Variovorax paradoxus: one gene and its partner. The protein of the gene in region 1 interacts with the protein of each later gene in a pairwise test. Links are inferred from orthologs where the notes say so. Each region holds a gene or a part of one and is shown in the gene's direction. Other genes may lie near its edges. The genes, in order: QHG62_RS04925 and lpdA.

Region 1 (11,273 bases):
GACCACCGTCTTCATGTTGGCCGGCACCACCGGCAGGCGGAAGCTGCGCGCGCCCAGCGTCACGCTGGTGTCGCACTCGGAACGGCTTTCCACGCGGCACTTGCGCGGGAGCAAAAGGATGTTGTCGTAATCGAAAATCTGCATGACCAGGCTCCTGGAAAGGAATCGTTGAAACGAACGAATGAGCGCTTGGTCCGGCCGGTCTTTGGGGCGTCTTTCAGCAAAAGACGGGCACAAAAAACCGGACGCAAGAAACTTGGGCCCGGTGATTGATTTTACGCAGTCTTGCAAAGGCGGGTCTTCCGGTTCTTCATATAACCCGCATACGGGTTGGTTTCTACAATCGGCGGATGTTGTTTAACGAACCTGCGGCTGATGCCAACCCCCTGGAACTGCCGTTGCTGCAGAACCTGAACCCGGAGCAGCGCGCCGCGGTCACTCTTCCCGCGGGCAATGCCCTCATCCTGGCCGGCGCCGGCTCGGGCAAGACGCGGGTGCTGACCACCCGCATTGCCTGGCTGCTGCAAACCGGCCAGGTTTCCGCCGGCGGCATCCTGGCCGTGACCTTCACCAACAAGGCCGCCAAGGAAATGATGACGCGGCTGACAGCCATGCTGCCGGTCAATGTGCGGGGCATGTGGATCGGCACCTTCCACGGCCTGTGCAACCGCCTTTTGCGCGCGCACTGGAAGCTGGCCAACCTGCCTTCCACATTCCAGATCCTCGACACGCAAGACCAGCTTTCGGCCATCAAGCGATTGATGAAGCAGTTCAACGTGGACGACGAGCGTTTTCCGGCCAAGCAGACGCAGTGGTTCATTGCGGGCGCCAAGGAAGACGGGCTGCGCCCGCGCGACGTGGAGATCCGCAGCGACGACGACCGCAAGAAGGTCGAGCTGTACCAGCTCTACGAAGAACAGTGCCAGCGCGAAGGCGTGGTCGATTTCGGCGAGCTCATGCTGCGCAGCTACGAACTGCTGCGCGACAACGACCCGGTGCGCGAACACTACCAGCGGCGCTTTCGCCACATCCTGATCGACGAGTTCCAGGACACCAACCGGCTGCAGTACGCGTGGATCAAGATGCTTTCGGGCAACACGGTGGCGGGCCAGTTCACGCCGGGCCAGAACAGCGTGATCGCGGTGGGCGACGACGACCAGAGCATCTACGCCTTTCGCGGTGCGCGTGTGGGCAACATGGCCGACTTTGTGCGCGAGTTCGATGTGCAGCACCAGATCAAGCTGGAGCAGAACTACCGCAGCTACAGCAACATTCTCGATTCGGCCAACGAGCTCATCAGCCACAACAAGAAGCGCCTGGGCAAGAACCTGCGCACCGACCAAGGCCCGGGCGAGCCGGTGCGCGTGTACGAGTCGCCCACTGACTTGGCCGAGGCGCAGTGGATGGTCGAGGAAATGCGGCAGCTTGTGCGCGACGGCTTCGACCGCAAGGAAATGGCCGTGCTCTACCGCAGCAATGCGCAGAGCCGGGTGATCGAAACGGCGCTCTTCAATGCCTCGGTGCCGTACCGCGTGTACGGCGGCCTGCGCTTCTTCGAGCGCGCTGAAATCAAGCATGCGCTGGCGTATTTGCGCCTGCTCGAGAACAAGGACGACGACACGAGTTTTCTGCGGGTGGTCAACTTTCCGCCGCGCGGCATCGGCGCGCGCACGCTCGAGCAACTGCAGGACGCAGCGCGCACCGCGGGGCGCTCGCTGCACGACGCGGTGCATGCCGTCGGCGGCAAGGCGGGCTCGAACCTGACGGCCTTCGTGGCCAAGATCGACGTGCTGCGCGAGCAGACGCAGGGCGTCAGCCTGCGCGAGATCATCGAGCTGGTGCTCGACCACAGCGGCCTTGTCGAACACTACAAGGCCGACCGCGAAGGCGCCGACCGCATCGAGAATCTGGAAGAACTGGTGAACGCGGCCGAGAGCTTCGTCACGCAGGAAGGCTTCGGCCGCGACGCCGTGGCATTGCCGGTCGACGAACTGCGGCAGTCCCCCGCGAGCCAGGGCATCGACCTGACCCGCCCCGTGGTCGACGAGCCGCTGGCGCCCGACGCCGAAACCGGCGAAACGCTGAGCCCGCTGGCCGCGTTCCTCACGCATGCGGCGCTCGAATCGGGCGACAACCAGGCGCAGGCCGGGCAGGACGCCGTGCAGCTGATGACCGTTCACGCGGCCAAGGGGCTGGAGTTCGACTGCGTGTTCATCACCGGCATGGAAGAGGGCCTTTTCCCGCACGAAAACTCGATGAGCGATTTCGAAAGCCTCGAGGAAGAGCGCCGCCTGATGTACGTGGCGATCACGCGGGCACGCAAGCGCCTGTACCTGAGCCATTCGCAAACCCGCATGCTGCACGGCCAGACGCGCTACAACGTGAAGAGCCGCTTCTTCGAAGAGTTGCCCGAAGGCGCGCTCAAGTGGCTCACGCCGAAGAACCAGGCGTTCACGCCGTCAGCCTTCGGCTACGGCGGCGGCTATGCGAGCACGCGCGGCGGTGGCGGCAGCTACAGCAGCGGTAGCGGGTACGGCAGCAGCAAAGACACATTCGCGAGCCCCCCGGTGCCACCGCAGAAAACCGCGCCTTCGCACGGCCTGCGTTCGGGCATGCAGGTGTTCCACAACAAGTTCGGCGAAGGCACGGTGCTGTCGCTCGAAGGCACGGGCGACGATGCGCGCGCGCAGGTCAAGTTCAGCCGGCATGGCGTCAAGTGGCTTGCGCTGTCGGTCGCCAAGCTCACGCCCGTGTGAGCGCCACCAAGTTTGCTATTAAACAAATAGCTGGAGGCGCAATAGCCACGGGCGTTTCGGGCGGTTTTTAAAGAAGCAATCGCCGTACACTCCATGCTCGCCAAAACAAGGGGAGCTGAGGATGTGGTTCATTGGCATGATTGCCGGCCTTTTCATAGGGGCCATCGCAGAGTCGGTTCCGGCTGCGCTGATATTGGCGGTTGTCGGCGCATTTGCGCTGCCGAAAATCGTCGGCAAGAAGAGCGCGGCCGAACCTGAGCGTACCGAGGCCGAACGCGCGCAGCCCTCAGGCACCGCATCGCCCCCTGCCGCCGGCATATCGGCTGCGCCTGCGGGCGGCATGCTGAAGCTGCAGCAACGCGTGGCCGAACTCGAACAGCGCGTGAGCATGCTCGAGCGGCGGCTCACGCAGGGCTCTGGCGAAGCGGCGCCTGCCGATGAGCAATCCAATTCGGCGGCAAGTGCCCCCGCGACGCTGGTCGCGCAGCCGGTTCCCCAGGTCATGCCGGCCACCCCGATCCCACCAGCCACGCCGAGCCCCCTCGCGCGGCCTGCGCAAGCGGCCGCAGCCGCAGCCGCCGCAGCGCGTGCCTCGATGCCGGCCCCGTCGCCCGCAGCCGCCGAATCAACTCCCGCACCGGCACCGGCCAAGCCACCGGTTGCCGTGCCAGCGCCCCGGCGCCTGCCTCCACCACCGCCCCCACCGGCAATCCCGCTGCGCGACCGCCTGCCCGCACCCATCGCCAACCTGATCTTCGGCGGCAACATGCTGGTGAAGCTCGGCGTGCTGATCCTGTTCCTGGGGCTCGCCTTCTTGCTTCGCTACACGGCCGAACGCGTGACGGTGCCTGTCGAGCTGCGGTACGCGGCCGTGGCGCTGGTGGGCGCGGGCCTGCTGGCCTTGGGCTGGTTCCTGCGCCGCAAGCGCGCCGGCTATGCGCTGATCCTGCAGGGTGCGGGCATCGGCGTTTTCTATCTCACCACGCTCGCGGCCATGAAGGTTCACGAGCTGCTGCCGCCGACGGCCGGCTTCGCCTTCCTGTTCGGCGTGGCGGTGCTCAGCGCGGTGCTCGCGGTGCTGCAGAACGCGCCGGTGCTGGCCATTGTTGCGGCGCTCGAGGGCTTTGCGGCGCCGGTGCTTGCCTCCACCGGACAGAACCGGCCTGTGGGCCTCTTCACCTACCTGCTGGTGCTCGATGTCGGCATTGTGCTGATCGCCTGGTTCAAGGCCTGGCGGGTGCTCAACCTCATCGGCTTTGTCGGCACTTTCACGCTGGCCGCGGGCTGGGCGCACAAGTACTACACGGACGACCAGTACGGCATCGTGCAGCCGTTCCTGCTGGTCTTCTTCCTGATGTTCGTCGCGGTAGGCCTGCTGTTCGCGCGGCGCACGCTGTTCGACGCACCCGTGCAACCCGCAGAGCCGCTGGCCACGCGCGCGCTCGACACGCTGCGCCGCGCGGGCCGGGTCGACAGCTCGCTGGTGTTCGGCACGCCGATGGTCGCGTTCGGCATGCAGTACCTGCTCATGCAGCCGTGGGAATACGGCGCTGCTTTCTCGGCGATGGCGCTCGCGGCCTTCTACCTGGTGCTCGGCCGGCTTGTGTTTGCCACGCAGCCCAAGGGCCTGGCGCTGCTTGCGGAGGCCTACGCCATCGTGGGCGTGATCTTCGGCACGCTGGCCATTCCGCTCGGCCTCGAAGGCCGGTGGACGGGCGCGGCCTGGGCGGTCGAGGCGGCCGGCATGTACTGGCTGGGCGCGCGGCAAGGGCGTGTGTATGCCCGGGCCTTCTCGTTCGTGGTGTTCGCCGGCGCGGTGTGGAAGCTGCTCGAAGCCACGCAACTCGATGCGGCGCCGGGGCATCCGCTGCTGCAGGGCTCTGTCATCGGCCCGCTGCTGGTGGCGGTGAGCGCCTTTGCGATGTGGACCATTCACCGGCGCGCCAAGCTCGATGAAGGCAATGGCTGGGAAGCGCTGGTGGGTACCGCCTTGCCGTGGCTCGGCATGGGTGCGCTCACGCTGCTGCTTTGGCAATGGTTCACTCCGCCGTGGGCGGCTGCGGCAACGGCCGTGCTGGCTTCCATCGCCTTTGCGGCGGCGGTGCGTTTCATGCTCCGCCCGCTGGCCTTTGTGACCTACGGCATGCAGGCACTGGCAGTGGCAGGCTTCATCGCCACCCTGCATCGCGCGGCCGATGGACCCGGCAGCGCCCAGCAGGTGCTCGCAAGCGGCTGGCAGGGTGCCGTGGCGGCAAGCCTCATTGCGCTGAGCCTGCTCGGCAGCGCCGCGTGGTCGATGCTGCAGGCGCACCGCGCCGCGTTGGCACGCGGCATTCAGCCGGTGTGGTCGCTCGGCAATGCCGTTGCGGCAATCGCCGGGGTGAGCTTGCTGCATCTGGCAATGCTGTTCCAGGTAAGCCTCGCGCAGGCCGCGCTGCTGTGGCCGCTTACGGCGACGGTGGTGCTCTGGGTGGCTCTGCGCATTGCGCACAAGCCGCTCGCGGCGCTGGCGGGCCTGCTGCAGGTCATCTCTGCGGTGCTCCACGTTTTCGACCAGGTCCTGATCTACCACGGCAATACGCCGCCATCGGCTTTTGCGCACCTGGGCTTCTGGACGCCGGTGGTGCTGGGCCTCGCCGCCCTGCTGGCCGGCGCATGGATGAGCAGCGAGGCATGGCGGCGTGCGACCGAAGGCACCACAACCGCCAAGCGCACGCGCTGGATCAACGATTGGTGCGCCAATCCGGCCGTGCTGTGGGGCCCGGTGATCTGGGGCCTGGGCTGGTGGCTCTTCGGCTGGCTCGGCGAAACCGCCGAGGTGCTGCGCCGCAACGACATGGGCGCTTATCTGGCCACGGCTGCGCTCGCCATCGTGCTCGTCACCTCCGTTCTTTCGGCGGTGGTGTCGCATCGGCGCGGTTGGCCACAGCTTGGCCGTGCCACGCTGGCGACGCTGCCTGGCCTTGCGCTGATCGCCGCCTGGGGCGTTGCCTTGGCCGCACCGCGGGTCTACATGCCTTCGAGCGCCCTGGGCTGGGCGGCCTGGCCGCTGGCGCTGCTGTGGCACCTGCGGCTGCTGCACGCGCAAAAGCGCTGGCTTGCTCCGGCAGCGCTGGCGCCGTTCCACGTGGCGGGCTTCTGGTTCTTCTTGCTGCTTGCGGCGCGCGAGTGCCAATGGCAGCTCGGGCGCATCGGCGCCGAGTGGTCGAGCTGGCAGTTGCTTGGCTGGGCCATCGTGCCAGTGGTTGCGTTGTGGCTGCTGCGCTCGCGCGCCCTGTTGCAGCGGTGGCCGCTGGCCGAGTACCGCGCCGCGTACCTGGAATTTGCGGCAATGCCGGTGGCGGCCTACCTGCTCGCGTGGGTCTGGCTCACCAACGGAACGAGCCCGGGCAACGCTGCGCCGCTCCCCTATGTGCCGCTGCTGAACCCGCTCGAACTTGCGCAGTGGCTGGTGCTGTTTGCGCTGGTGCTCTGGTGGCGCGCCTTGCCCGTGGGGTCGTTCGCGCGCGTGCAGCCGATGGTGGCCAAGGGCGTGCTCGGCGTTACCGGGCTGGCACTGCTGACCGGTGCGGTGCTTCGCAGCTGCCATCACTATGCGGGCGTCGAATGGCGCTTCGATGCGCTCTATGGATCGTGGCTCACGCAGGCGGCGCTCTCGATCACCTGGGCGATCTGCGGCGTGATTGCGATGGTGCTCGGCCACTCTCGCGGCGTGCGCACGCTCTGGGTCGGCGGCGCCGCGCTGCTGGGCGTTGTGGTGCTGAAATTGTTCTTCGTCGAACTGGCGGACAGGGGCGGTTTGTTCCGCATCGTGTCGTTCATTGCGGTGGGTGCATTGCTGCTGCTGGTAGGGTACTTTGCCCCCGTGCCGCCAAAGAAAACCGAAATGGAGAAAGATGTGTTGCCTGAAGGAGATGCAGCATGAAGCCGGGTGCGAAGCCATCGCGCCATGTCGCGCAAATTGGTCTTGCCATGGTGCTGGCAACGGCCTGGTTCGGTGCTGCCCTCGCACAACCTGCCGCCACCGCGCCCATTGCCCTGCAAGGCAACGGGCCGTACTACCGGCTCACGCTGCCGCTCGGCATTTATGCCCACGCCGCATACGGCGACCTGCGCGACCTGCGGGTGCGCAATTCAGCCGGCAGCGCGGTCCCTTATGCATGGCTGCGCAACGAGGCCGCTGAGCCGCGGCTTGCCTCTAAAGAGGTGCCGATCTTCGCGCTGCCAGCAAGTGCCGCGGGCTCGGCGGACGCTTCGGACGATGCTGCGTTGAGCTTCAGGGTGCGTCCCGACGGGTCGCTGGCGCTTGCCCGCAAGCCGGCGCGCAAGCAAGCCGACACGGGCCAATGGCTCATCGACGCAAGCCAGCTCAAGGGGAGCCTGCTGCAGGCGCGGTTCGAGATCGCGCCCGACGCACGCGGCCTGTTCGCATTCAGGCTCGAGGCCAGCGACGACCTGCGGCACTGGCGACCGATAGGAGGCGAAGAGCAACTGGTGCGGCTGGCTCATGGCGGCCAGACCATCGAGCGCCTGGCCGTCGAGCTGGACAACGTGCAGGCGCGTTTTCTGCGGCTGCGATGGAGCGACCCGAAGAACGGCGCGCCGTTGACCGGTGTAGCGATAGACAGTGTTCAAGAGGTCGAACCGGTTGCGCCGCTCGAGTGGTCGGCCGCGTCGAGGCCGGAGCGCTGCGGCGTCGACCATTGCGACTACGCGTTGCCGCGCGGCGTTCCGGTCGAAAGCCTGCGCATCGACCTGGCCGACGTCAACACGCTGGCGCAGGTCGGGATTTCGGGCTTGCTCGCAGCCATTCCGGCGCCTGCCGCCGAGCCGGCGCGCGTGCCCCGCAATCCGCTGTATGCCTTGCGGCACCAGCAGCGCCGGCCGCCGTCGTCCTCTGCGGGCACGCCGGGTGAAGTGCCGCTGCTCGACACTGTCGTGTATCGCCTGTCGCAAGCAGGCGGCGAAGCGCGTTCGCCGGTGTTGGCGCTCGATGGCACGAGCTATTCGCACCTTCGGATTCGCACCTCCGGCCCGGTGAGCCTGCTCGGAGCGACACCTCCGACGATTTCAGTCGCGGCCACGCCGCGCACGCTGGTGTTCCTTGCGCAAGGTGCCGCGCCGTTCTCGCTCGCGTGGCGCACGGCGCCAGAAAAGAATGCGGCGGTGCAGGGCGGTGTGCCGGGCGCGGCGCTGGCGCTGGCTACGCTGGTGCCGGGCTACAACCCGAACAAGCCCGTGGCGGCCGACCAGGCCAGCGTCACGTTGCCGCCGCCGCCGGTCGCGGTGGTCGATGCCGTGGTCGCCGCGGCTGCGCAGTTGCCGGTGCCGACGCAGCCCGATCCCTCGCGCAAGTGGTGGCTGTGGGGAGCGCTGGGAGTCGGTTTTCTGCTGTTGGCCGCCATGGCATGGTCACTGTTCGCGAGCCTGCGCAAGGACAGGGCTGCAGCCGGTTGACGGAAGCTCCGGCCTGTGGGCCGGCGATGGCCTCAGTTCGGGTCGAAGCTGTCGCGAAAGGTGAACCAGGTGGAGCTCATCGACATGGCTGCGAGCACCAGTGCCGAGCCCACGATCAATATGTTGCCCATGGCCGCGGCGGCGCCGCCTCCGCCAACGCCGATCAGCACCGTGGCAACCAGGCCCATGCCGATGCCCGCGATCAGGAACACGCCAAGCCATGCCAGGCCGAACAGCGCGTAGGCGCCGAAGTTGCGAAACACCGCAACCACGCTGAAGAAGATGCTCTTCACGGGTTCCACGCCATGCCAGTGCACGAGCGCCGGTGCATGCCACATGGCCAGCGAAAGCGGCAGGTTGAGGCACATCAGGAACATGCGCGCAACCTGGAAGTCGCTGCTCGCCATGATCTCGGGCGTCAGTGCCTCGTCGAGCAGATAGGCCTTTGCCAGTTGGCCGCCGTCGATGAACGAGGTCAGCAGCACGGCGAATACAAAGTACACGGCGGAGATCACCCCCAGCTTGACCAGCGAGCGCCATTCGGTGCGCATGGCGGCAACCACCGCCACGAACATGGCGGAGCCCGTGGGGCGCTGCGCATGGCCGGCGGTGCCAATGCCCTCGGCGTTGTCGGTGTAGGCGACCGAGGTTGCCACCATCAGCCCGAGCGTCATGAAGGGCAGCAGCACCGGCGCCAGCACGCTGCCGAGCAGCGGCAGCAGCGACACCGTCGAGATCAGCGCCATCAGCAGGAAGAACAGCGAAATGAAGGCGAGCGGCTGTCGCCAGAAGGTCTTGAGTCCGAGGCGGACCCATGCAGCGCCGGTTCGCGCCGGCACGAGGTTGAGTTTCATTTTGAAGTGTCAGGCAGCCAGCGGCTCGAGCGATTGCGCCATGGCATGCGGATGGGAGGCGCGCCCGCGCAGCACGCGCTCGAAGTGCGCCGGATCGTGCGGCTTCAGCATGCTGGCTTCGCGCGGGAGGTGAAAGTCCCAGAGCCGAGAAATCCAGAAGCGCAGTGCCGCGGCGCGCAGCATGGCGGGCAGCAGGGCGCGCTCGGACGCATTCAGCGGACGCACGGTTTCGTAGGCGGACAGCAGCGAGTCCGCGCGTTCGGCATGGTGCTCGCCGGTCGGCAAGTCGATGGCCCAGTCGTTCAGGCACACGGCCAGGTCGAACAGCCACGTGTCGGTGCCCGCAAAGTAGAAGTCGAACACGCCGGTCAGGCGCGGCGCCGAGCCGGCGTCTTCGCCGGTTGCGAACATCACGTTGTCGCGGAACATGTCCGCATGCACCGGGCCGCGCGGCAATGCGGCGTAGGCCGATGTTTCAGCCACATGGTTCTGGTAGGCCAGTTCGGCGCGCAGCAGCCCGGCTTGCGATTCGTCGATGTAGGGCAGCACCACGGGAACGGTCTCGTTCCACCACGCAAGGCCGCGCAGGTTCGGCTGAATGCGCGGAAAGTCGCGCGCCGCCAGGTGCATGCGCGCCAGCATTTCGCCCAGCTGGGCGCAATGCGCAGTGCCCGGCGCCAGTTCGCTTCGGCCCGAGAGCCGTTGCACCAGCGCGGCCGGCTTGCCTGCTACCTTGAGCAGCAGTTCGCAAGGCGCATTCGCGGGAATCGTCAGCGCATGGCCCGACGGCGGCGCGACGGCCGGGTCGGCCACGGGCTCCGGCACCGGCAGGCCGCGGCCCGCCAGGTGCTTCATGAGACAAAGGTAGTAGGGGAGCTGCTCGGCGCTGAGGCGCTCGAACAGCGTCAACACGAACTCGCCGCTTTCGGTGGTGGCGAAGTAGTTGGTGTTCTCGATGCCGCCCTCGATGCCGCGCAGCTCGCGCAGGGGGCCCAGGCCCAGGCGCTGCACGAGCGCGTCTGCCTCGCCGAATTCGACTTCGGTAAAAACTGCCATGGCGGTGCTCAGCGTTGCGCTGACGATTGAACGCGCAGCACGGTCAGAACTTCATCACGTTCCAGACGCGCGGGCCGTTGCCGTTGGAGTCGGCCGAGCCCGGGCGCGCGCTGCCTGCGTCGTTGGGCAGCACTTCATAGCCGGGCACGTTGGCCTTGGGCTTCACATTGATGCTTTGCGTGCGGCCGCCGTAGCGGACCTCGTCGACCGAAGCGCCGCTGTCTTCGGTGTGGATGTGCTCGACCTTCTGGTTGCGTCGGCCGTCGGGTTGCTCCTGATTTTGTAGCGGCTCGGCCGGTGCAGGCACCCGGGCGGGTGCGGACTGCGCCTGAACGGCGGCAAAAGGAGCGGCAAAGGCCAGCGCCAGCAGAATGCGGCGGGCGACCAGGAGTGTGGGGCTAGGCATGCAAGGATTGTAGGCTTGGCGCCGCTTTCGAGGTGTCGGTCTGCGGCGCGCACCGCCGTGGTTCCGGGCGCCGCGCCGGGCACGGCAAAATGGCCTGATGACCGACAAGAAAACGCTGCTGCTCGTCGATGGCTCGAGCTATCTTTACCGCGCCTTCCACGCCATGCCGGACCTGCGGGCCGTGCCCGGCGATCCGAAGAGCCCCGCCACCGGCGCCATCCGCGGAATGATCAACATGATGACGGCGCTGCGCCGCGAGGTTCGCGCCGACTATGCGGCCTGCATCTTCGACGCACCGGGCAAGACGTTTCGCGACGACCTGTATCCCGAATACAAGGCCAACCGCTCGCCGATGCCCGACGACCTGCGCAGCCAGATCGACCCCATCCACCAGGTGGTGAAGCTCATGGGCTGGCCCGTGCTCTGCGTGCCCGACATCGAGGCCGACGACGTGATCGGCACGCTTGCCAAGACGGCCGCGGCGCAGGGCGTGGAAGTGATCGTGTCCAGCGGCGACAAGGACCTGAGCCAACTGGTGGACGAGCACATCACCATCATCGACACGATGAACGGCAAGAAGCGCGACGTGGCGGGTGTCACGGCGGAATTCGGTGTGCCGCCCAACCTGATGATCGACTACCAGACGCTGGTGGGCGACGCGGTCGACAACGTGCCTGGTGTCGAGAAGGTCGGCCCCAAGACAGCCGCCAAATGGCTGCTCGAATACGGTTCGCTCGACGCGCT
Region 2 (11,220 bases), 760 kb from region 1 along the record:
GTGACCTGGGCGGCCACATCGGCTCCTTTGCCTCGTTGGCGAACATGTTCGGCGCGGGCTTCAACCACTTCTGGCACGCCGAGAGCGAAAACCACGGCGGGGATTGCCTCTACATCCAAGGCCACGTGTCCCCCGGCATTTATGCCCGCGCCTACCTGGAAGGCCGCCTGACCGAAGAGCAGCTGCTCAATTTCCGGCAGGAAGTCGACGGCAAGGGCCTGTCGAGCTACCCGCATCCGAAACTGATGCCCGAGTTCTGGCAATTTCCCACGGTCTCGATGGGCCTTGGGCCGCTGATGGCCATCTACCAGGCCCGTTTCCTCAAATACCTGCACGCCCGCGGCATTGCCAACACCGAGAACCGCAAGGTCTGGGTGTTCTGCGGCGACGGCGAAATGGACGAAGTCGAGTCGATGGGCGCCATTGGCCTGGCGGCGCGCGAGAAGCTCGACAACCTGATCTTCGTGATCAACTGCAACCTGCAGCGCCTGGACGGCCCAGTGCGCGGCAACGGCAAGATCATCCAGGAACTCGAGGGTGAATTCCGCGGTTCGGGCTGGAACGTCATCAAGCTGATCTGGGGCAGCAACTGGGATCCGCTGCTGGCGCGCGACAAGGAAGGTGCGCTGCGCAAGATCATGATGGAAACCAACGACGGCGACTATCAGGCCTTCAAGGCCAACGACGGCGCCTACGTTCGCAAGCATTTCTTCGGCCGCGACCCGCGCACGCTCGAGATGGTTTCCAAGATGAGCGACGACGACATTTGGCAGCTGCGCCGCGGCGGGCACGATTCGCAGAAGGTCTACGCCGCTTTCCATGCGGCCGTGAAGCACGAAGGCCAGCCCACGGTGCTCCTGATCAAGACGGTCAAGGGCTTTGGCATGGGCAAGATCGGCGAGGGCAAGAACAACGTCCACCAGACCAAGAAGCTCAGCGACGAGGACATCATGGCCTTCCGCGACCGCTTCAACATTCCGATTCCGGACAGCAAGATTGCCGATCTGCCGTTCTACAAGCCGGCCGACGACACGCCGGAAATGAAGTACCTGCACGAGCGCCGCAAGGCCCTCGGCGGCTACCTGCCGCACCGCCGCACCAAGGCCGACGAGAGCTTCACGGTGCCTTCGCTCGACACCTTCAAGTCGGTGATGGAACCCACGGCCGAAGGCCGCGAGATCTCGACCACGCAGGCCTATGTGCGCTTCTTGACGCAGCTCTTGCGCGACAAGGCGCTGGGCCCGCGCGTGGTGCCCATCCTGGTGGACGAGGCCCGCACCTTCGGCATGGAAGGGTTGTTCCGCCAGATCGGCATCTACAACCCCGCAGGCCAGCAGTACACACCGGTCGACAAGGACCAGGTCATGTACTACAAGGAAGACAAGGCCGGCCAGATCCTGCAGGAAGGCATCAACGAAGCCGGCGGCATGTCCAGCTGGATTGCCGCGGCCACGTCGTACAGCACCAACAACCGCATCATGGTGCCGTTCTACGTGTACTACTCGATGTTCGGCTTCCAGCGTATCGGCGACCTGGCCTGGGCGGCCGGAGACATGCAGGCGCGCGGCTTCCTGCTGGGCGGTACGTCGGGGCGCACCACGCTCAACGGCGAAGGCCTGCAGCACGAAGATGGCCACAGCCACATCCTGGCCAACACCATTCCCAACTGCGTGAGCTACGACCCGACCTTCGCGCACGAAGTGGGCGTGATCCTGCACCATGGCCTGAAGCGCATGGTCGAGAAGCAGGACAACGTCTATTACTACCTGACGCTGCTCAACGAGAACTACCCGATGCCCGGCCTGCAACCCGGCACTGAAGAGCAGATCATCAAGGGCATGTACCTGTCGAAGCAGGGCCCCGCGCTCAAGGCCAAGGCACCCACGGTGCAGCTGCTGGGCAGCGGCACCATCCTGCGCGAAAGCTTTGCCGCGCAGGAACTGCTCGAGAAGGACTGGGGCGTGTCGGCTTCCGTGTGGAGCTGCCCGAGCTTCAACGAGCTGACGCGCGACGGCCAGGACGCCGACCGCTGGAACCTGCTGCACCCCGACCAGACGCCGCGCGTGCCTTTCGTGGCCGAGCAGCTCTCGCCGACCACCGGCCCGGTGATCGCGTCGACCGACTACATGAAGGCGTACGCGGAGCAGATCCGCCCCTTCATTCCGAAGGGCCGCAACTACAAGGTGCTGGGCACCGATGGCTTCGGCCGCAGCGACTTCCGCAACAAGCTGCGCGAGCACTTCGAAATCAACCGCCACTACATCGTGGTGGCCGCGCTCAAGGCGCTGAGCGAAGATGGCACAGTGCCCGTGGCCAAGGTGGTTGAAGCGATCAAGAAGTACGGCATCAATGTCGACAAGGTCAATCCGCTTTACGCCTGAACATCAACAACCAACGAACGAACGGCGCCTCACGGCGGGAGACAACGATATGGCAGCAGTGGAAGTGAAGGTGCCGGACATCGGCGATTTCGATGAAGTCGCGGTGATCGAGGTGCTTGTGAAGGTGGGCGACACGGTCAAGGCCGAGCAGTCGCTCATCACCGTGGAATCGGACAAGGCGTCGATGGAGATTCCGTCGTCGACCGCCGGTGTGGTGAAAGAAATCAAGGTCGAGGTCGGCGGCAAGGTGAAAGAGGGCTCCGTGGTCCTCGTGCTCGAGGCCGAAGGGGCTGCGGCGGCACCGGCTTCGGCGCCTGCAGCCGCTGCGGCTCCTGCGGCTGCCGCACCGGCGCCCGCAGCCGCGGCGCCTGCTCCGGCTGCCGCGCCTGCGGCTTCGGGCCCCATCGAAATCAAGGTGCCCGACATCGGCGATTTCAAGGATGTCGCGGTCATCGAGTTGCTGGTGAAACCCGGCGACACCATCGCGGCCGACCAGTCGCTCATCACCGTCGAATCGGACAAGGCCTCGATGGAAATTCCGTCGTCGGCTGCAGGCGTGCTCAAGGAGCTCAAGGTCAAGGTGGGCGACACGGTCAATATCGGTGACCTGATTGCCGTGCTGGAAGGCGCCGCAGGTGGTGCGGCCCCTGCGCCTGCGCCCGCGCAGGCTGCTGCAGCCGCTGCGCCGGCAACGGCGACCGCCAGTGTGCCAACTCCGGTTGCCGCTCCATCGGCGGCCGCTGCAACTCCGCCAGCTGCTGCCGCACCGCACGAACCCACTGTGGCGCCCACCGGCAAGCTGCCGCACGCTTCTCCCTCGGTGCGCAAGTTCGCCCGCGAACTCGGCGTGCCGCTCGAAGAGGTCAAGGGCTCCGGTCCCAAGGGCCGCATCACCCAGGAAGACGTCCAGGGCTTCACCAAGGCCGTGATGAGCGGCCAGGCCAGCACCAAGGCATCCGCAGCCAAGGCGCCAGCCGGTGGCGGCAGCGCGGACGGCGCGGCATTGGGCCTCATTCCGTGGCCGAAGGTCGACTTTGCGAAGTTCGGCGCTGTCGAGCGCAAGGACCTGTCGCGCATCAAGAAGCTCAGCGGTGCCAACCTGCACCGCAACTGGGTGATGATTCCGCACGTCACCAACAACGACGAAGCCGACATCACCGAGCTCGAAGCCTTCCGCGTTTCCACCAACAAGGAAAACGAAAAGTCGGGCATCAAGGTCACGATGCTCGCCTTCGTGATCAAGGCGGTGGTTGCCGCGCTCAAGAAGTTTCCTGACTTCAACGCCAGCCTCGACGGCGACCAGCTCGTCTACAAGCAGTACTACAACATCGGCTTTGCGGCCGACACGCCCAACGGGCTCGTGGTGCCGGTGCTGAAGGACGCGGACAAGAAGGGCATCCTGCAGATCAGCGCGGAGATGGGTGAACTCGCCAAGAAGGCGCGGGACGGCAAGCTCGGCTCGGCCGACATGCAGGGCGGCTGCTTCTCGATCAGCTCGCTCGGCGGCATCGGCGGCACGCATTTCACGCCCATCATCAATGCCCCCGAAGTGGCCATCCTCGGCCTCTCCAAGGGCCAGATGAAGCCGGTGTGGGACGGCAAGCAGTTTGTGCCGCGCCTGACGCTGCCGCTGTCGCTGTCCTACGACCACCGCGTGATCGATGGTGCCCTGGCTGCGCGCTTCAACGCCTACCTGGGGCAAGTGCTCGCGGACTATCGCCGAATCCTGCTATGACCACCGTAGCGGCCGTCCGCAAAGGCGGCCAGGTCACGATGGCGGCGGATTCGCTGGTGACCTTCGGCGACACGCGGCTTTCGCACCGCGCCGAGGCAAACCAGAAGATCTTCACCATCGACGATGCGGCGGGGCAGAGCCTGTTTGCCGTGGCCGGGGCTGCTGCGCACTTCCTGGTGCTGCAGCATGCGCTGGCCGCGCAGCCGCGCGAGGCGCTGCTGTTCGGCAGCAAGCACGAGATCTTCCGCACCTTCACGCTGCTGCACCCGGTGCTGAAAGACTCGTTCTTCATGCAGACCAAGGAAGACGAGCATGAGCCCTACGAGTCGAGCCAGTTCACGATGCTGATGGCCAACCAGAGCGGCATCTACGGCATCTACAGCTACCGCGAGGTGTTCGAGTTCAAGCAGTTCTGGGCCATTGGCTCGGGGCGCAGCTTTGCACTTGGCGCCATGCACGCGGCCTACGACATGAAGTCGCGCACCTCGCGCGACGTGGCGGAAGCAGGGATTGCCGCCGCCTGCGAATTCGATCGCAATTCGGCCCCACCGGTCGACGTTCTCACACTCAAACTGAAAGTGTCCAAATGAGCGAACAACAAATCAAGGTGCCGGACATCGGCGACTTCGACGAAGTCGCGGTCATCGAGGTGCTCGTCAATGTCGGCGACACGGTCAAGGCCGAGCAGTCGCTGATCACGGTCGAGTCGGACAAGGCCTCGATGGAAATTCCATCGTCGGCCGCCGGCGTGGTGAAGTCGCTCGCCGTCAAAGTGGGCGACAAGGTCAAGGAAGGCTCCGTGGTGCTGACGCTGGAGGTGGACGGTGCCGCAGCGCCCGCGCCCGCAGCAGCCGCTCCTGCGCCAGCCGCCGCGGCGCCCGCCCCCAAGGCGGCTCTCGCACCGGCTCCGGCTGCAGCGCCCGTCGCGTCCACCTATGGCGGCAAGGTCGATGTCGAGTGCGACGTCGTCGTGCTCGGCGCCGGCCCTGGCGGCTATTCGGCCGCATTCCGCGCTGCCGACCTCGGCCTGAAGGTCGTGCTCATCGAACGCTATGCCACGCTGGGCGGCGTGTGCCTGAACGTGGGCTGCATCCCATCGAAAGCGCTGCTGCACGTGGCCTCGGTCATGGACGAGGTCAAGCACTTCGCCGACCTTGGCGTGAGCTTTGCGGCGCCCACGGTCGACCGCGCCAAGCTGCTCGGCCACAAGAACAAGGTGGTGGGCAAGCTCACCGGCGGCCTCACGGCCATGGCCAAGATGCGCAAGGTGACGGTGCTGCGCGGCGTCGGCAACTTCATCGACCCCTACCACCTGGAAGTGGACGAGACGTCCGGCACCAGCTGGGACACCACCGGCAAGAAGCAGACCGTCAAGTTCCGCAACGCCATCATCGCGGCCGGTTCGCAGGCCGTGAGCCTGCCGTTCATGCCGAAGAACGATCCGCGCGTGGTCGACTCCACCGGCGCGCTCGAGATGGGCACCGATCCCAAGCGCATGCTGATCCTGGGCGGCGGCATCATCGGCCTGGAGATGGGCACGGTGTATTCCACCCTCGGCGCTCGGCTCGACGTGGTCGAAATGCTCGACGGCCTGATGCAGGGCGCCGACCGCGACCTGGTCAAGGTGTGGCAGAAGATGAATGCGCCGCGCTTCGACAACATCATGCTCAAGACCAAGACGGTCGGCGCCGAAGCCACGAAAGAGGGCATCAAGGTCACCTTCGAGGGCGAGAACGCACCCAAGGAACCGCAGGTGTACGACCTGGTGCTGCAGGCCGTGGGCCGCAGCCCCAACGGCAAGAAGATCGGCGCCGAGAAGGCCGGCGTGACGGTGAGCGACCGCGGCTTCATTCCGGTCGACATCCAGATGCGCACCAACGTGCCCCACATCTTCGCCATCGGCGACATCGTGGGCCAGCCCATGCTGGCGCACAAGGCGGTGCACGAGGCGCATGTGGCGGCCGAGGTGATTGCCGGCGAGCAGAAGGGCGACAAGGAGCTTTCGAGCGCCGCCTTCAACGCCCGCGTGATCCCGAGCGTTGCCTATACCGACCCCGAGGTGGCGTGGGTCGGCCTCACGGAAGACCAGGCCAAGGCAGAAGGCATCAAGATCAAGAAGGGCCACTTCCCGTGGAACGCCTCGGGCCGGGCCATTGCCAACGGCCGGGACGAGGGCTTCACCAAGCTGCTGTTCGACGCCGAGACGCATCGCATTCTTGGGGGCGGCATCGTGGGCACGCACGCCGGCGACATGCTCGGCGAAATCGCGCTGGCCATTGAAATGGGCGCCGACGAAATCGACATCGGCAAGACCATTCACCCGCATCCGACCCTGGGCGAAAGCATCGGCATGGCGGCCGAGGTGGCGCACGGTACCTGTACCGACTTGCCGCCAGTAAAGAAGGCCTGACCGGCTGGTTGCGCCGCTCCAGGCAACTGGAGCGGCCATAAAAAAATCCCGCCGCGGCGGGATTTTTTGCGTTGAAAGAGGGCGGTTTAGTCGCCGGTGCGGGTTGCGGCTGTTGCCGCGGCCTTGACCTCGTCGTTGGGGGCGCCGCCAAGCACGCGGCGGGCTCCGTCGAAGCGGCGGCTCCAGTAGCTGCCGTTCATGTCTTCCACCCGCACCTGGGCGCCCGTGCGCGGCGAATGAATGAACTTGCCTTCGCCGACATAGATGCCGACATGGCTGAAGGCACGGCGCATGGTGTTGAAGAAAACGAGATCGCCGGGCTTGAGTTGGCTGCGGTCGATCTTTTCGGTGGCTGCGGCTTGTTCTTCGGCGCGGCGGGGCAGCAGGTGGCCAACGGTCTGGTTGTACATGGCGCGAACGAAGCCGCTGCAATCGAAGCCGGACTCGGCCGAGTTGCCACCGCGGCGATATGGAACGCCAAGGAAGCCGATGGCGGTAACGACCAAATCGGAAGTTCGTTCGGTGACGGTTTGGCGAACCTGCTGGAGTTGTCCGATCAAGCCCTTGTCGACAAGCAAGCGGGCAAGTTCGTCATCGGTTCGGTCCTGTTGAGGAGCGGCCTGGACGGCGACGGCAAACAGGAGGGAAGCGGGTAGGACGAAAAAACGCATGGCGCGTAGGATATTGATGACGCGCGGTTATGTCAACCTCATCTGAATTGGCGAATGTATCTCCAAATGATTGATTTGCTTGAAATTTTTCGATTCGGCTGAAGAAAAAATGTAACGGCGGACCTTTATGAACCATAAGCGATTGCCCGCAAATGAACCTCCGCCTGTAAGGTGAATCACTCGCGGGAGCGCGTTTGATCGACAAAATCCCGCAACATCGCTTCAACTTCCCGCAAAATTCGTGAATCTGCAAATTACATCGAACTTTCGGCCTATGGGTCGCGCAGCTGTCCTGGCGGGGTTGGCGTTCGCGGGCACCGTTGTAGCGCAGCTACGCCCTGAGACCATTTCGTCCGGTCTCGAGAATCCATGGGGCGTCGCCTTCCTGCCGAACGGCCGTTTCGCGGTGACCGAACGCGCCGGGCGTTTGCGGGTGATTGCTGCGGACGGAAAAATCAGCCCGCCAGTGACCGGGTTACCTGCGATTGCGGCGGGCGGCCAGGGTGGCCTGCTCGACGTGCTGGCGGATTCAGGCTTCGAAAAGAACCGCACGCTGTACTTCTGTTTTTCCGAACCCCAGGCAGGGGGCTCGGCCAACGGCACTGCGCTGGCCCGCGCACAGCTTTCGGAAGAGGGCGCGAAGCTGGAGAACCTGCGCATCATCTTCAGCCAGCAACCCAAGGTGGCCAGCCGCAATCATTTCGGCTGCCGCATTGTCGAAGCGAGAGACGGCACGCTGTTTCTTACGCTGGGCGACCGGTACAGCCGCAAGGACGATGCGCAGAAGCTCGACAGCCACCTGGGCAAAGTCGTGCGCATTGCCAAAGACGGAACCGTGCCAAAGGACAACCCGTTTGTCGGCCGGAGTGGGGCGCTGCCTGAAATCTGGAGCTACGGCCACCGCAATGGCCAGGGCGCGACGCTCGCGCCGGACGGCCGCCTGTGGATGACGGAGCACGGCCCCCAAGGCGGCGACGAGCTCAATGTTCCGCAAGCTGGCCGCAACTACGGCTGGCCGGTGATCACCTACGGTGAAAACTACGGCGGCGGCAAGATTGGCGACGGCCTCACCGCGAGCGAAGGGATGGAGCAGCCGTTGCACTACTGGGTGCCGTCGATTGCGCCATCGGGCATGGCCTTCCTGACCAGCGACCGGTATGGCACGGGGTGGAGGGGCAATCTCTTCGTCGGATCGCTCAAGTTCGGCTATCTCGACCGCATCGAGCTGAAAGACGGCAAGGTGGTGGCCGAGCACAGGCTGCTGGCCGACGGAAGGGCGCGTATCCGCGACGTGAAGCAGGGGCCGGACGGATTGCTTTATGTACTGACCGACGAATCCGACGGCAAGCTGCTGCGGTTAAGGCCGAACTGACCCCAGGGCTTCAGCCTGAGCAGCCCGGCAGAGGCAGCGTGGGCAGCATGCTGCGCCAGAGGCGCATCCACTCGGGCCAGTCATGGCCGCCCTCGGTCGTGAACACGCGGCCCTCCGGCAGCGCAGCGGCCAGGAGCCGGTGGCTGAAGGCAAAGCGGTCGTCGATGCCGTAGCCCAGGTAAAGCGGCGGGCGCGCGCCGAAGGTGGCGCTATGGCCGACGTGGCCGCGCAGCCATTGCCAAAGCTGCGTTTCGTTCGGCGTTCGCGGGTCGCTGCCCGGTGGGGCGTCCAGCGGCCCGGTCCAGTGGGCCACGCCGCCCGCATTGGCGATGTCCAGGCTGAGCGCGCGTTCCCCCAGATAAGGCGCGATGGTCACGAGGCCGGCCAGTTCGCCGGGGTGGGTTTGCGCGTAGAGAAGCCCGCCGAATCCGCCGACCGAAATGCCGACGATCCAGATCGACTTGTAGCCCTTGCTGCGTGCCGGTGCCATCACGTCCTTGCTCAACCGGTCGAGGATGGTCTTGTTGTTGTAGTAGCCGAGGTGCGCATCGACCAGCATCGCGTCCACCGCGAGCCTGTTGTCGCCTAGCGCCTTGACGAAACCCTCGCGCGTGAAATCGTCCGGGTGCGAATAGGCGCCGGGCAGGAGCAAAAGCAGCGTGTCCGCGTTCGGGGTGCAGCTGCTCTTTTCGAGCGTGCTCTCCAGCGGCGTGTTGGCCGTTCGCATGCCGCCGCAGCCGGAGACCAGGAGCACGGCGCAAAGGCTCAGCAGCAGGAGAGGGCGCCGCGCTGAGAGGCGCCAGTAAAAGATCCGCATCCAGCGGAGTCTAGGTGCACGGCTTTTCGGTGGTACGGTCTAGCCCAATCAATTTTCATCTGAAAGAATCAGTTCATGCTGCTCGACGCCTCGCAATCCCAACTCGTGCTGATCGACTACCAGGCGCAACTGATGCCTGCGATCTTCGAGGCCGATGCCGTGGCGCAGAACGCCGTGCGCCTGGGCAAGATGGCGCGCCTGTTCGAGGTGCCGGTCTGGGGCACCGAGCACAACCCCTCGAAGCTCGGCGAAACCCTGCCCAGCATTCGCGCGCTGTACCAGCGAACCTTGCCCAAGATGCATTTCAGCGGCATGGAGGAGGGCCTTGGCGAATGGCTGCGCGTGCCGCCCAAGGCGCCGCAGGGCAACGCCCGCAGCCTGCCGAAGCACCTGCAGAAGCCTGCGGCCGCAGCCGAAGAGCGCAACACCATCGTGATTGCCGGCTGCGAGGCGCATGTGTGCCTGCTGCAGACCGCACTCGATCTTCTTGAAGACGAGTTTGAAGTTTGGGTGGTGACCGACGCCTGCAGCTCTCGCACCGAGCGCAATCGCGACGCGGCCTTCGACCGGTTGGCCGGCGCGGGCGCCGAGTTGGTGACCACCGAGATGGTCGGCTTCGAGTGGCTGCGCACGGCCGAGCACCCGGCATTCCCCGAGCTGCTGAAGATCATTCGATAACGGCCTTGCGTTCAGCCCCCACCCGGCCGGGGCCGGAGCGACGCGGGCGACACCTGATTGTCGGGCGCGTCAGCTTCCTGCAAGATCGATCTCCATAATTATGAATTCAGTTTTAGGCGACGCTGATCGCCGGAGCTGATTTCCATAACCAGGAGACATCGCAGATGAGCCGCTACGAAGAGTTCTATCGCCGGTCGGTGGATGCGCCCGAGGCGTTCTGGGCCGAGCAGGCCCGGCTGATCGACTGGAAGACGCCGCCGACCCAGGTTCTGGACGCCAGCCAGCCGCCATTTGCCCGCTGGTTCGTGGGTGGAAGCACCAATCTGTGCCACAACGCCGTCGACCGGCATGTAGCCGAATGCGGCGATCAACCTGCGTTGATCTTCGTATCGACTGAAACCGGAACCGAAAGAACCTACAGCTTTCGCGAACTGCATGCCGAGGTGCAGCGCACCGCGGCCAGCCTGGTCGAGCTCGGGGTGGGCAAAGGCGACCGCGTGCTCATCTATATGCCGATGATTCCGGAAGCGGCGTTCGCCATGCTGGCCTGCGCGCGGATCGGCGCCATCCATTGCGTGGTTTTCGGCGGCTTCGCCAGTGGCTCGCTGGCGGCGCGCATCGAAGACGCCGAGCCCAAGGTGGTGGTGAGCGCCGACGCCGGTTCTCGCGGCGGCAAGGTCATTGCGTACAAGCCGCTGCTCGACGAGGCCATCAGGATTTCAAAGCACAAGCCACCGGCCGTGCTCCTGACCGATCGCGGCCTTGCGCCCATGGCATTGACCGCCGGGCGCGACCACCTGGCTGCCGAGTTGAGCCTGAAGCATCGCGCCACCGAAGTGCCATGCACCTGGCTGGCCGCCACCGACATCAGTTACACCATCTACACGAGCGGCACCACCGGCAAGCCGAAGGGCGTGCAGCGCGATGTCGGCGGCTATGCGGTGGCGCTGGCCGCCAGCATGAAGCACATCTTCGACGGGCGGGCGGGCGAAACCTATTTTTCGACCAGCGACATCGGCTGGGTGGTGGGCCACAGCTACATCGTCTATGGGCCGCTGATCGCCGGCATGGCCACCCTGATGTACGAGGGCCTGCCCACCCAGGGCATCGACAAGCAGCCTGACGGCGGCATCTGGTGGCGCCTGGTCGAGAAATA

The links.
Region 2: the proteins of QHG62_RS04925 (region 1) and lpdA interact in binary tests that used the Escherichia coli proteins (3 or more experiments, as listed by UniProt). The link is inferred for Variovorax paradoxus from one-to-one orthologs.

What each region holds. Positions count from the first base shown.
Region 1 is NZ_CP123990.1:1,023,486-1,034,758, forward strand. Bases 1-3,053 are described here. They hold QHG62_RS04925 (UvrD-helicase domain-containing protein), read left to right. Parts: upstream 1-350; coding sequence 351-2,756; downstream 2,757-3,053. Other genes in these bases: QHG62_RS04920 (GMP reductase), read right to left, coding at 1-144; QHG62_RS04930 (DUF2339 domain-containing protein), read left to right, coding at 2,878-3,053. In the rest of the region: more of QHG62_RS04930, read left to right, coding at 3,054-6,681; QHG62_RS04935 (DUF3999 domain-containing protein), read left to right, coding at 6,678-8,213; QHG62_RS04940 (BPSS1780 family membrane protein), read right to left, coding at 8,246-9,067; QHG62_RS04945 (homoserine kinase), read right to left, coding at 9,077-10,123; QHG62_RS04950 (hypothetical protein), read right to left, coding at 10,167-10,529; polA (DNA polymerase I), read left to right, coding at 10,627-11,273. UniProt on the Escherichia coli protein: A helicase with DNA-dependent ATPase activity. Unwinds DNA duplexes with 3'-5' polarity. Translocates on single-stranded DNA with 3'-5' polarity. Initiates unwinding more efficiently from a nicked substrate than double-stranded DNA.
Region 2 is NZ_CP123990.1:1,783,434-1,794,653, forward strand. The notes cover bases 4,115-7,114. They hold lpdA (dihydrolipoyl dehydrogenase), read left to right. Parts: upstream 4,115-4,702; coding sequence 4,703-6,526; downstream 6,527-7,114. Other genes in these bases: aceF (dihydrolipoyllysine-residue acetyltransferase), read left to right, coding at 4,115-4,116; QHG62_RS08790 (MFS transporter), read left to right, coding at 4,115-4,706; QHG62_RS08800 (C40 family peptidase), read right to left, coding at 6,613-7,114. In the rest of the region: aceE (pyruvate dehydrogenase (acetyl-transferring), homodimeric type), read left to right, coding at 1-2,381; more of aceF, read left to right, coding at 2,431-4,114; more of QHG62_RS08790, read left to right, coding at 4,113-4,114; more of QHG62_RS08800, read right to left, coding at 7,115-7,197; QHG62_RS08805 (PQQ-dependent sugar dehydrogenase), read left to right, coding at 7,472-8,569; QHG62_RS08810 (alpha/beta fold hydrolase), read right to left, coding at 8,580-9,386; QHG62_RS08815 (isochorismatase family protein), read left to right, coding at 9,462-10,064; QHG62_RS08820 (propionate--CoA ligase), read left to right, coding at 10,190-11,220. UniProt on the Escherichia coli protein: Lipoamide dehydrogenase is a component of the glycine cleavage system as well as of the alpha-ketoacid dehydrogenase complexes.